DNA from 2 places in the Rhizobium sp. YAF28 genome. Region 1 is predicted to be linked to the other one. Evidence: riboswitches for the same ligand, from Rfam matches in the RefSeq annotation. Region 1 holds a riboswitch; the other holds the start of a gene.
What was found. Region 1 has a riboswitch for cobalamin ahead of cobU (bifunctional adenosylcobinamide kinase/adenosylcobinamide-phosphate guanylyltransferase). Riboswitches for the same ligand answer to the same signal wherever they lie in the genome.

Region 1 (4,209 bases):
GGACGCAGGCCTTGTTGCTGGAGGGCTTCGATCAAGGCTTCGACGGGCTTAGTTTCGCCGCTCTGCACGAGGGCGCGGTAGAAGGCGATGGCGACAGTAGGTGGCGTCCCCTTCCGGACTTGAACTTCGGCTTTGGCAAGCCGCCGCCACTCCTCAACTCCGACAAGCCCTCGCCCCGGCCACCAGATCCCCGCCTTCATCAGCGGCGCGGCTGGCGCCGGCTTCTCCGCCCCCGAAAGCATCGCTGATGCATAGGCAAGAAAGCCTTGCGCATTGGCGTCGCCGCCCTCGATCAGATACGCCCACAGCGCATTCAGATCATCAAGCGACACATTGGAAAACGGCGTCAGCCCCGCATCCGGCCGCGCATCGCCCGGCAGCACCGCAATCAGCGCCCCGTTACGAGCGGCAACCGCATGCAGCGCCTCCAGTGCGTAGTGAAAGTAGCTCGCCCCACCCAGCGCCCGCACGATGATCAGCTTCGCATGCCGTGCCGTGCGTTCGACGTAGGTATCGACCGACATCGGATGCTTCATGCTCATCAGGCTCGCAAGCCTGAGCGTATGCCCGCTCGCCCCGCCGGAATGAGCCGCAGCGATTGCCGCAAGCTCGGTGTCGGCGGCCGAGAGGAACAGGATATCGCCCGGCGACTGGCCGAGGTCGATGGCCTCGTCCCCGTCGCTGATCGTTCCCTGTTGAGCCAGAAGCAGGTGCATCGAAACCCCTTAGACCAGTGCCGCGATCGCCTTGCGCACCGCGTCCTGATCCATCTCATGCAGGCCGATGACGACGAGGCGCGTGGTGCGGGCTTCGCCCGGCGTCCAGGCGCGGTCGAAATACTGGTCGATGCGGGCACCCACGGCCTGCAGCTGCAGGCGCATCGGCTTGCCGGAGACATCGATGAAGCCCTTGAGACGCAGCACGTCATGCTCGGCGATAATGCCCTTCAGCTTCTCGACGAAACCTGATGTATCGGCGATAGCGCCGAGCTCGACGACGAAACTGTCGAATTCGTCGTGATCGTGCGGCGTACCGTCCTCATGCTCCAGCTCGTGATGGGACTTGCGGTTGACGATATCGTCTTCCGTGCCGATGCCGAGGCCGAGCAGCACGCTTGCCGGCACCTCGCCATTCCTGGCCTCGATCATCACAGGCTTGCGGGCGATGCGCGAGGCGACTTCGCTTTTCACACGGCCAAGGCCGTCAGCGTCGATCAGGTCGGTCTTGTTGAGCACGATCAGATCAGCGCAGGTCAGCTGATCCTCGAAGAGCTCCTCGATCGGGCTTTCATGATCGAGCGATTCATCCTCGACCCGGCGTGCATCGACAGCATCATGGTCATCGGCAAAACGCCCTGCGGCAACAGCGGCGCTGTCGACCACGGTGATGACGCCGTCAACGGTGACTTCGCTTCTGATGTCCGGCCAGTTGAAGGCGGCGACCAGCGGCTGTGGCAAGGCAAGGCCTGAAGTTTCGATGACGATATGGTCCGGGCGCTGCTCGCGCTCCAGAAGCTTGGTCATGGTCGGAATGAAATCGTCGGCGACCGTGCAGCAGATGCAGCCATTGGTGAGCTCGATAATATCGTCCTCGGTGCAATTCTCCGCCCCGCAGCCCTTCAGCACATCGCCATCGACGCCGAGATCGCCGAACTCGTTGATGATGAGCGCAATCTTCTTGCCGCCGGCATTGGTGAGCAGGTTGCGGATCATTGTCGTCTTGCCCGCACCGAGGAAGCCAGTGATGACGGTCGCGGGAATTTTCTGCTGCATGGATTTAACCCTTCATTTTCAGCGGCAGACCTGCCGCGATAAAATACACGTCGTCGGCCACAGCCGCGATCATCTGGTGCAGCCGGCCGGCATGGTCGCGAAAATCCCGCGCCATGCGGTTCTCAGGCACGATGCCGAGGCCGACTTCATTGGAAACGATGACGAGCCGCGCCTTTGCCTGCGGTAGAAAGGCGGCAAGGGCGGCGGACTGGGCGGCGATATCGCGCCCCTCCATCATCAGATTGGTGAGCCACAGCGTCAGGCAATCAACGAGAACAGCCCTGCCCTCGCCGTCGATTGCCGCAAGGCGCTCGGTAAGGTCGAGCGGTTCCTCATGCGTGGTCCAGGAGGGGCCGCGGTCGGCCTTGTGCTGGTCGATACGCGCCTGCATTTCGTCATCCCAGGCGCGGCCTGTGGCGATGTAGTGGCGGTCGAGGCCGCTTGTGGTGACGAGGTTTTCGGCGAAGCGGGATTTGCCGGAGCGGGCGCCGCCAAGGATGAAGGTGGCGTTGAGAAGGCTCTTGGTCATGCCACGGCCGCCCTTGGAGCGAAGGCGCGGCTCCACCCACTTCCCTCATCCCTGTGCTTGTCACAGGGATCCAGCGTGCCCAAGTCCTTGGGCACGAGAGACTCACTCAACGACGGCGTAGATTCACTCACTGCGCGGACGCGCCGTGGCTGGATTCCTGTGACAAGCACAGGAATGAGGGAGGAGAGGAAAGTGCGCGCCGGGTAACGTCCACCAACAGGCGCCAGACGCATCCCATCAGGAGGTACCGAACCGACACCTTTCACATGCACCACCAGAGGCAGCGCTGAATCAAATCCTTCAGCCAAGACAACCTCCGTGCTGGCAGCGGGCAAACGGCCCAGTATGGGCATTGTGCCCGGCACGGATGGCAGGTCTCCTGGCTCGCAGTTAGCGGCCGCGACAGGGGCAGACCGTTTCCGGTCGCCCCTGATCGTGCCAGCGGATCCGCCTCGCCTTCCCGGCTGCTTCTCGTGAAAAGGCGGACGATTCGTAGAAATAGAGGCGTCCTGCCCCGGCTGATCACGATGCATTCCAGTGGCTTTTCCGGCACTTATACCGCCTTGCCCGCCTGCAGAATGCGAGGCTGTCAGCGCAACGGCTAAAATACCGGACGGAAGACCCTGACTGCTCTACAGTCGCGGGGTCGGCTGTGATGAAGGCGCCCGGCTTGGGTCCGCCCCGTCACATTCCCTTTTCATCCGGAAGGCGTAAGGCCGATCCGGAACCATCCATTATGTCAATTCATGGTTAGGCTTCCGCCCCGGGCATGTCAATCGGCGCACTGGGTGCACACAGAGATCATCTCGACTTACACTACCGATATTATCGTCTTTAATCAAAGGTTTACGTCACAAAAACTTTACGGCGCAGTCGGTATTTTGCCGCAATTGCCGCTCATGCGGATGCCGGCTCCGCCCTTGACCCCCACTCCTGCCGCCTAGTTTCCCCATGATGCTCTCCCGAATGGATATTCGCCGCCTCGGCCCTCTCGGCACCGTCTTTGATCCGGGACGCCTGCGCGCGCTTATCCGCCACAGCGAAATGGGCATGGTCTTTGCCGGCGCGCTCGTCGGTATCGCCTCGGGGCTTGCGGTCACCGCCATGAGCTATGTCTCGGAAGAGATGCACAGGCTGATCTTCGGCATAGACGGCACGACGAGGCTCAGCGCCTCGCAGATCGACAGTAAGTTCCTGCTGATGACGGCCCCGGTTGCCGGCGGCATGCTGCTCGGCCTGTTGATCTTCATTCTCGCCAGATGGCGCAAGAAGCCGATGGTCGACCCGATCGAGGCCAATGCCTTGCATGGCGGCCGCCTGTCGCTGACGGACAGCATCCTCGTCGCCATCCAGAACCTCGTTTCCAACGGCTTCGGCGCGTCCGTCGGTCTGGAGGCCGGCTATACGCAGCTTGCAGCCGGCATCGCTTCGAAATTCGGCCTGAAGCTGCAGCTGCGCCGCTCCGACATGCGCGTCCTCGTCGGCTGCGGCGCGGCCGGCGCCATCGCCGCCGCCTTCAATGCACCGCTGACGGGCGCCTTCTATGCCTTCGAGCTGATCATCGGCACCTACACCATCGTCTCGCTGACGCCCGTCGTCGTCGCGGCCCTCGTCGCTACACTGGTCGCCCGGCTGCTATCCGGCAGCGATTTCATCATCGATGTCGGCAGCTTCGGCGCTGTCCAGCCCGCCGATTACGTACCGGCGATCGCCCTTGGCGCCTTCTGCGCCGGCATCGGCATCCTCATCATGCAGGGCGTCTCCTTCGTCGAGGAACTGGCGCGCAAAAGCTCCATCGCGCTACCCTTCCGCCCGGCGCTCGGCGGCCTGGTCGTCGGCCTGCTGGCGCTGGCCTCGCCGCAGGTCCTCGCCGCCGGTCACGGCGCGCTGCATCTCAACCTCTCCCAT
Region 2 (4,209 bases), on a different contig from region 1:
AAGGAAGCGCATGATGTCAGGGTGATGGGCGTTGAGATAAACGGCACCCGCACCCTGCCGAGCACCGAGCTGGTTGGCATAGGAGAACGAGTCTTCGAGCAGCTTCATGACGGGGATGATGCCGGAAGACTGGTTTTCGATCTGCTTGATTGGCGCGCCAGCCTCGCGGATGTTCGTCAGCGATAGCGCCACGCCACCGCCGCGCTTGGAAAGCTGCAGCGCCGAATTGATGGAGCGGCCGATCGATTCCATATTGTCTTCGACACGCAGCAGAAAGCACGAGACGAGCTCGCCGCGCTGCTTCTTGCCGGCATTGAGGAAAGTCGGCGTTGCCGGCTGGAAGCGGCCGGTGATGATCTCTTCGACCAGATCACGGGCAAGCTGCTCATTGCCTTCGGCAAGTGCCAACGCCACCATGCAGATGCGATCTTCATAGCGCTCCAGATAGCGCTTTCCGTCGAAGGTCTTCAGCGTGTAGCTGGTGTAATATTTGAAGGCGCCGAGGAAAGTCGGGAAACGGAACTTCTTGGCATAGGCCTCGTCGAACAGGTCGCGGACGAAGTTGAAGGAATACTGGTCGAGCACTTCCTGCTCGTAATAGCCTTCGGTCACCAGATAATCGAGCTTCTCCCGGAGATTATGGAAGAACACCGTGTTCTGGTTCACGTGCTGCAGGAAATACTGCTTGGCCGCCATGCGGTCCTTGTCGAGCTGGATCTTGCCCTGCTCGTCATAGAGGTTCAGCATCGCGTTCAGCGCGTGATAATCCAGCGCGTCCGCTGCCTTTAGCGGTTTTGCGCCCGCATCTCGCTTCAAATTTGTTCCTGTGTCCAAAATCGTCCCATCCCGTCTTTGACATTGGCGACATCCTCGGCAGTCCCCAGAAGCTCGAACCGGTAGAGGTAAGGCACCTGGCATTTCTGCGAGATCACGTCGCCGGCAAGCCCATAGGTCTCGCCGAAATTGCTGTTGCCCGCAGCAATGACGCCACGGATGTTGGAGCGGTTTTCCGCATCGTTGAGGAAACGGATCACCTGCTTGGGCACGGCTCCCTTTACGATCCCGGGGCCGCCATCCCCGCAATAGGTGGGCGAGATCAGCACATAGGGTTCGCGAATGTGGATGTCCTCAACGCCTACGGGAATGCGCGCCGCGCGCAGTCCCAGCTTCTCGACGAAACGATGGGTATTCTCAGACCGGCTGGAATAATAGACGATCAGGCCCACCGCTCTTCTCCGATCAGGAGAGCGCGCTGATCATATCGGGACGGAAGCCCGCCCAGTGGTTCTCGCCGGCAACGACGACCGGAACCTGCATGTAGCCCATGCCGCGAACGCGATCGAGCGCGTCGGCATCCTCGGAGATATCGATGATCTGATAGTCGACGCCCAGGCGGTCGAGGGCGCGATATGTGGCGGTGCACTGAACGCAGGCAGGCTTGCTGTAAACGGTAACGCTCATCATGTTCCTCGTGATGTCAATGGATTCCGGACGCAGAACTAGGATCGGGCGCCTTGCGGCGTCCGGGGTAACGCTCGATATTGATCTGGCAAAGTTGGCGTTTTACACGCCGGATTCGATCCCTCGCGGGATTTGCGCGGGCGGCGGCTTTGATGCTCTCGACATGACTTCAACCCCGAAGTGCTCATGCGGACTTCCGGGGGCAGCGCAACAGGTGCGGATTTGATCCGCCTCACATATACGCGACCTTCCGGACACCCCGCCCGTGGACGTTTCGTTCAAGGCAGGTCTCCTGGCTCGCGGGTCGAAGCACCCTGCCCCCAGCCTTCCCAAAGCGTCATGCCTCAGTGACCTGAAATCGGACAGTTGCTCGCCGCTTACAGTTGCGGGGGCAGCTCCGGCCTTGTTTTGCCATCATGGCAAACCGCACCGTATTCCCGTCTTAGCCTGCGATCCCTAGCGAATCGAAGGAACCTTGAACACTAGATATAGTACTCGAATCGGAGTTGGCGTCAACGGATGGTTTGTGCGTCGCGTTACGGCATATTTGAAATTGCTACATTCCTGTGAAAAACGTGGTTAACGAATGCTTAAAGAAAGTAGGCTGTGGAGAAGGCCCCAATGAAGAGAGCCGGCCTATAGCCGGCTCTCTGATTTTCGACTCCAGGTTCAGGCCCGAATCGTCGATGCGGCATGTCGTAATATTCGGGCGGCAGCGACCATGTTGACGAGCGCCGGGCGAACCTCTTCCCACCTGCGCGTCTTCAATCCGCAATCCGGATTGATCCAGAGCTGCCCGTCCGTCAGACGCTCGCGCGCCAGCGTCAGGAGCTCCGTCATCTCCTCGACATCAGGAACGCGCGGCGAATGGATGTCGTAGACGCCGGGGCCGATCTCGTTCGGATATTTGTAGCTACGGAAGGCCTCCAGCAGTTCCATCTTCGAACGTGACGTCTCGATGGAGATCACATCGGCATCCATCGCCGCGATGGCATCGATGATCTGGTTGAACTCCGAATAGCACATATGCGTATGGATCTGCGTTTCGTCCGCCACGCCGGAGGCGCATAGGCGGAAACTCTCGACGGCCCAGTCGAGATAGGTCTTCCAGTCGGCCTTGCGCAGCGGCAGGCCCTCGCGCAGCGCCGCCTCGTCGATCTGGATCATTGCCGCACCGGCCCTTTCGAGATCGAGCACCTCGTCGCGGATCGCCAGCGCGATCTGCCGGCTGACGTCGGCGCGAGAGAGATCGTCGCGCACGAAGGACCAGTTGAGGATCGTCACCGGCCCGGTCAGCATGCCCTTCACGGGCTTCTCCGTCAGCGACTGCGCATAGCGCCACCACTCGACTGTCATCGGCTTCGGCCGGGAGACGTCCCCGAAGATAACAGGCGGTCGGACGTAACGGGAGCCATAGCTCTGCACCCAGGCATGTTGAGTGAAGGCGAAGCCGGAAAGCTGCTCACCGAAATACTGCACCATGTCATTGCGTTCGAATTCGCCGTGGACAAGCACGTCGAGGCCGATTTCCTCCTGCCAGCGGATCGCCGCTTCGGTCTCCTTTTTCAGAAAGGCATCATAATCCGCCTCGCTGATCGTGCCCTTGGTGAAAGCGGAGCGGGACTTTCGAACATCTGATGTCTGCGGGAAGGAGCCGATCGTCGTCGTCGGGAACAGCGGCAGGCGAAGCTTACGCTCCTGCAGTCCGGTCCGCTCGGCAAAATCGCTGCTGCGTGTCTTCATCGCCTCGTCGATCGCGGCAACCCGCTGTCTGACCTTCAGATCATGTACGCGCGTAGATGCGGCGCGCGATGCAACGGCCTGCGAGGCTGCCGCAATCACCTGGGAGGCCTTGCCGGCATCGCCGAGCGCTGCGATCTCCTCAAGCTTCTGGGCAGCGAAGGCGAGCCATGATTTCAGCTCACCATCCAGCCCGCTCTCCAGTTCCAGATCGATCGGCACGTGCAGCAGCGAGCAGGACGGCGCGATCTGTAGCCGGTCCGCACCAAAGTGCTGGACAAGCGGCTCGATCCTCTCCCGGATCGCCGCAAGGTCTGCCTTCCAGATATTGCGCCCGTCGATGACGCCAAGCGAAAATGTCAGATCGCTGGGTGCCTTGAAAAGGGCATCGATCTGCTGTGGAGCGCGAACGAGATCGACATGCAGGCCGGCAACCGGGAGCGAGAGCGCCGTCGGCAGATTGTCGCCGATCGCGCCGAAATAGGTGGCGACCATGATCTTCAGGTCGGGCACCAATTCATGCAGCGCACGATAGGTATGCTGCAGTGCTGCCTGCTCTTCCTGTGAAAGATCGAGCACGAAGCAAGGTTCGTCGATCTGCACCCAGTCGACACCGGCTGCACGAAGTTCTGCCAGTACTTTTGTATAAACAGGCAACAAGCGTGCAAGCAGGTCAATCGGCGCAAAACCTTCTTCGCTTCCCTTGGCGAGTTTCAGGAAGGTAACCGGACCGAGGATGACCGGCCGGGTATGGATGCCAAGTGTCTTGGCCTCGACGAAGGCATCAAGTGGCTTGTTCGCCGTCAGGGCAAAGGTCTGATCGGGGCCGAGTTCCGGCACCATGTAGTGGTAGTTCGTGTCGAACCATTTCGTCATTTCGAGCGCCGGCGCGCCATGCCCGTGATGGTGCTGATGGCCGCAATCGACATGCGCCTCTTCGCCGGTGGAGCCGCGCGCCATCGCGAAATAGGTGTCGAGAGAAACTTGCCCGCCCTTCCAGCCATAGGC

Region 2: another riboswitch for cobalamin. It lies ahead of nrdH (glutaredoxin-like protein NrdH); the one in region 1 lies ahead of cobU (bifunctional adenosylcobinamide kinase/adenosylcobinamide-phosphate guanylyltransferase).

The regions. Positions count from the first base shown of each region.
Region 1 is NZ_JBFRCX010000005.1:152,686-156,894, forward strand. It holds gene cobN (cobaltochelatase subunit CobN) at 1-716, opposite strand, end outside; gene cobW (cobalamin biosynthesis protein CobW) at 726-1,772, opposite strand; gene cobU (bifunctional adenosylcobinamide kinase/adenosylcobinamide-phosphate guanylyltransferase) at 1,777-2,301, opposite strand; cobalamin riboswitch at 2,654-3,048, opposite strand; gene AB4Z13_RS13150 (chloride channel protein) at 3,256-4,209, shown strand, end outside.
Region 2 is NZ_JBFRCX010000007.1:398,630-402,838, forward strand. It holds gene nrdE (class 1b ribonucleoside-diphosphate reductase subunit alpha) at 1-834, opposite strand, end outside; gene nrdI (class Ib ribonucleoside-diphosphate reductase assembly flavoprotein NrdI) at 813-1,226, opposite strand; gene nrdH (glutaredoxin-like protein NrdH) at 1,240-1,461, opposite strand; cobalamin riboswitch at 1,727-1,954, opposite strand; gene metE (5-methyltetrahydropteroyltriglutamate--homocysteine S-methyltransferase) at 2,131-4,209, opposite strand, start outside.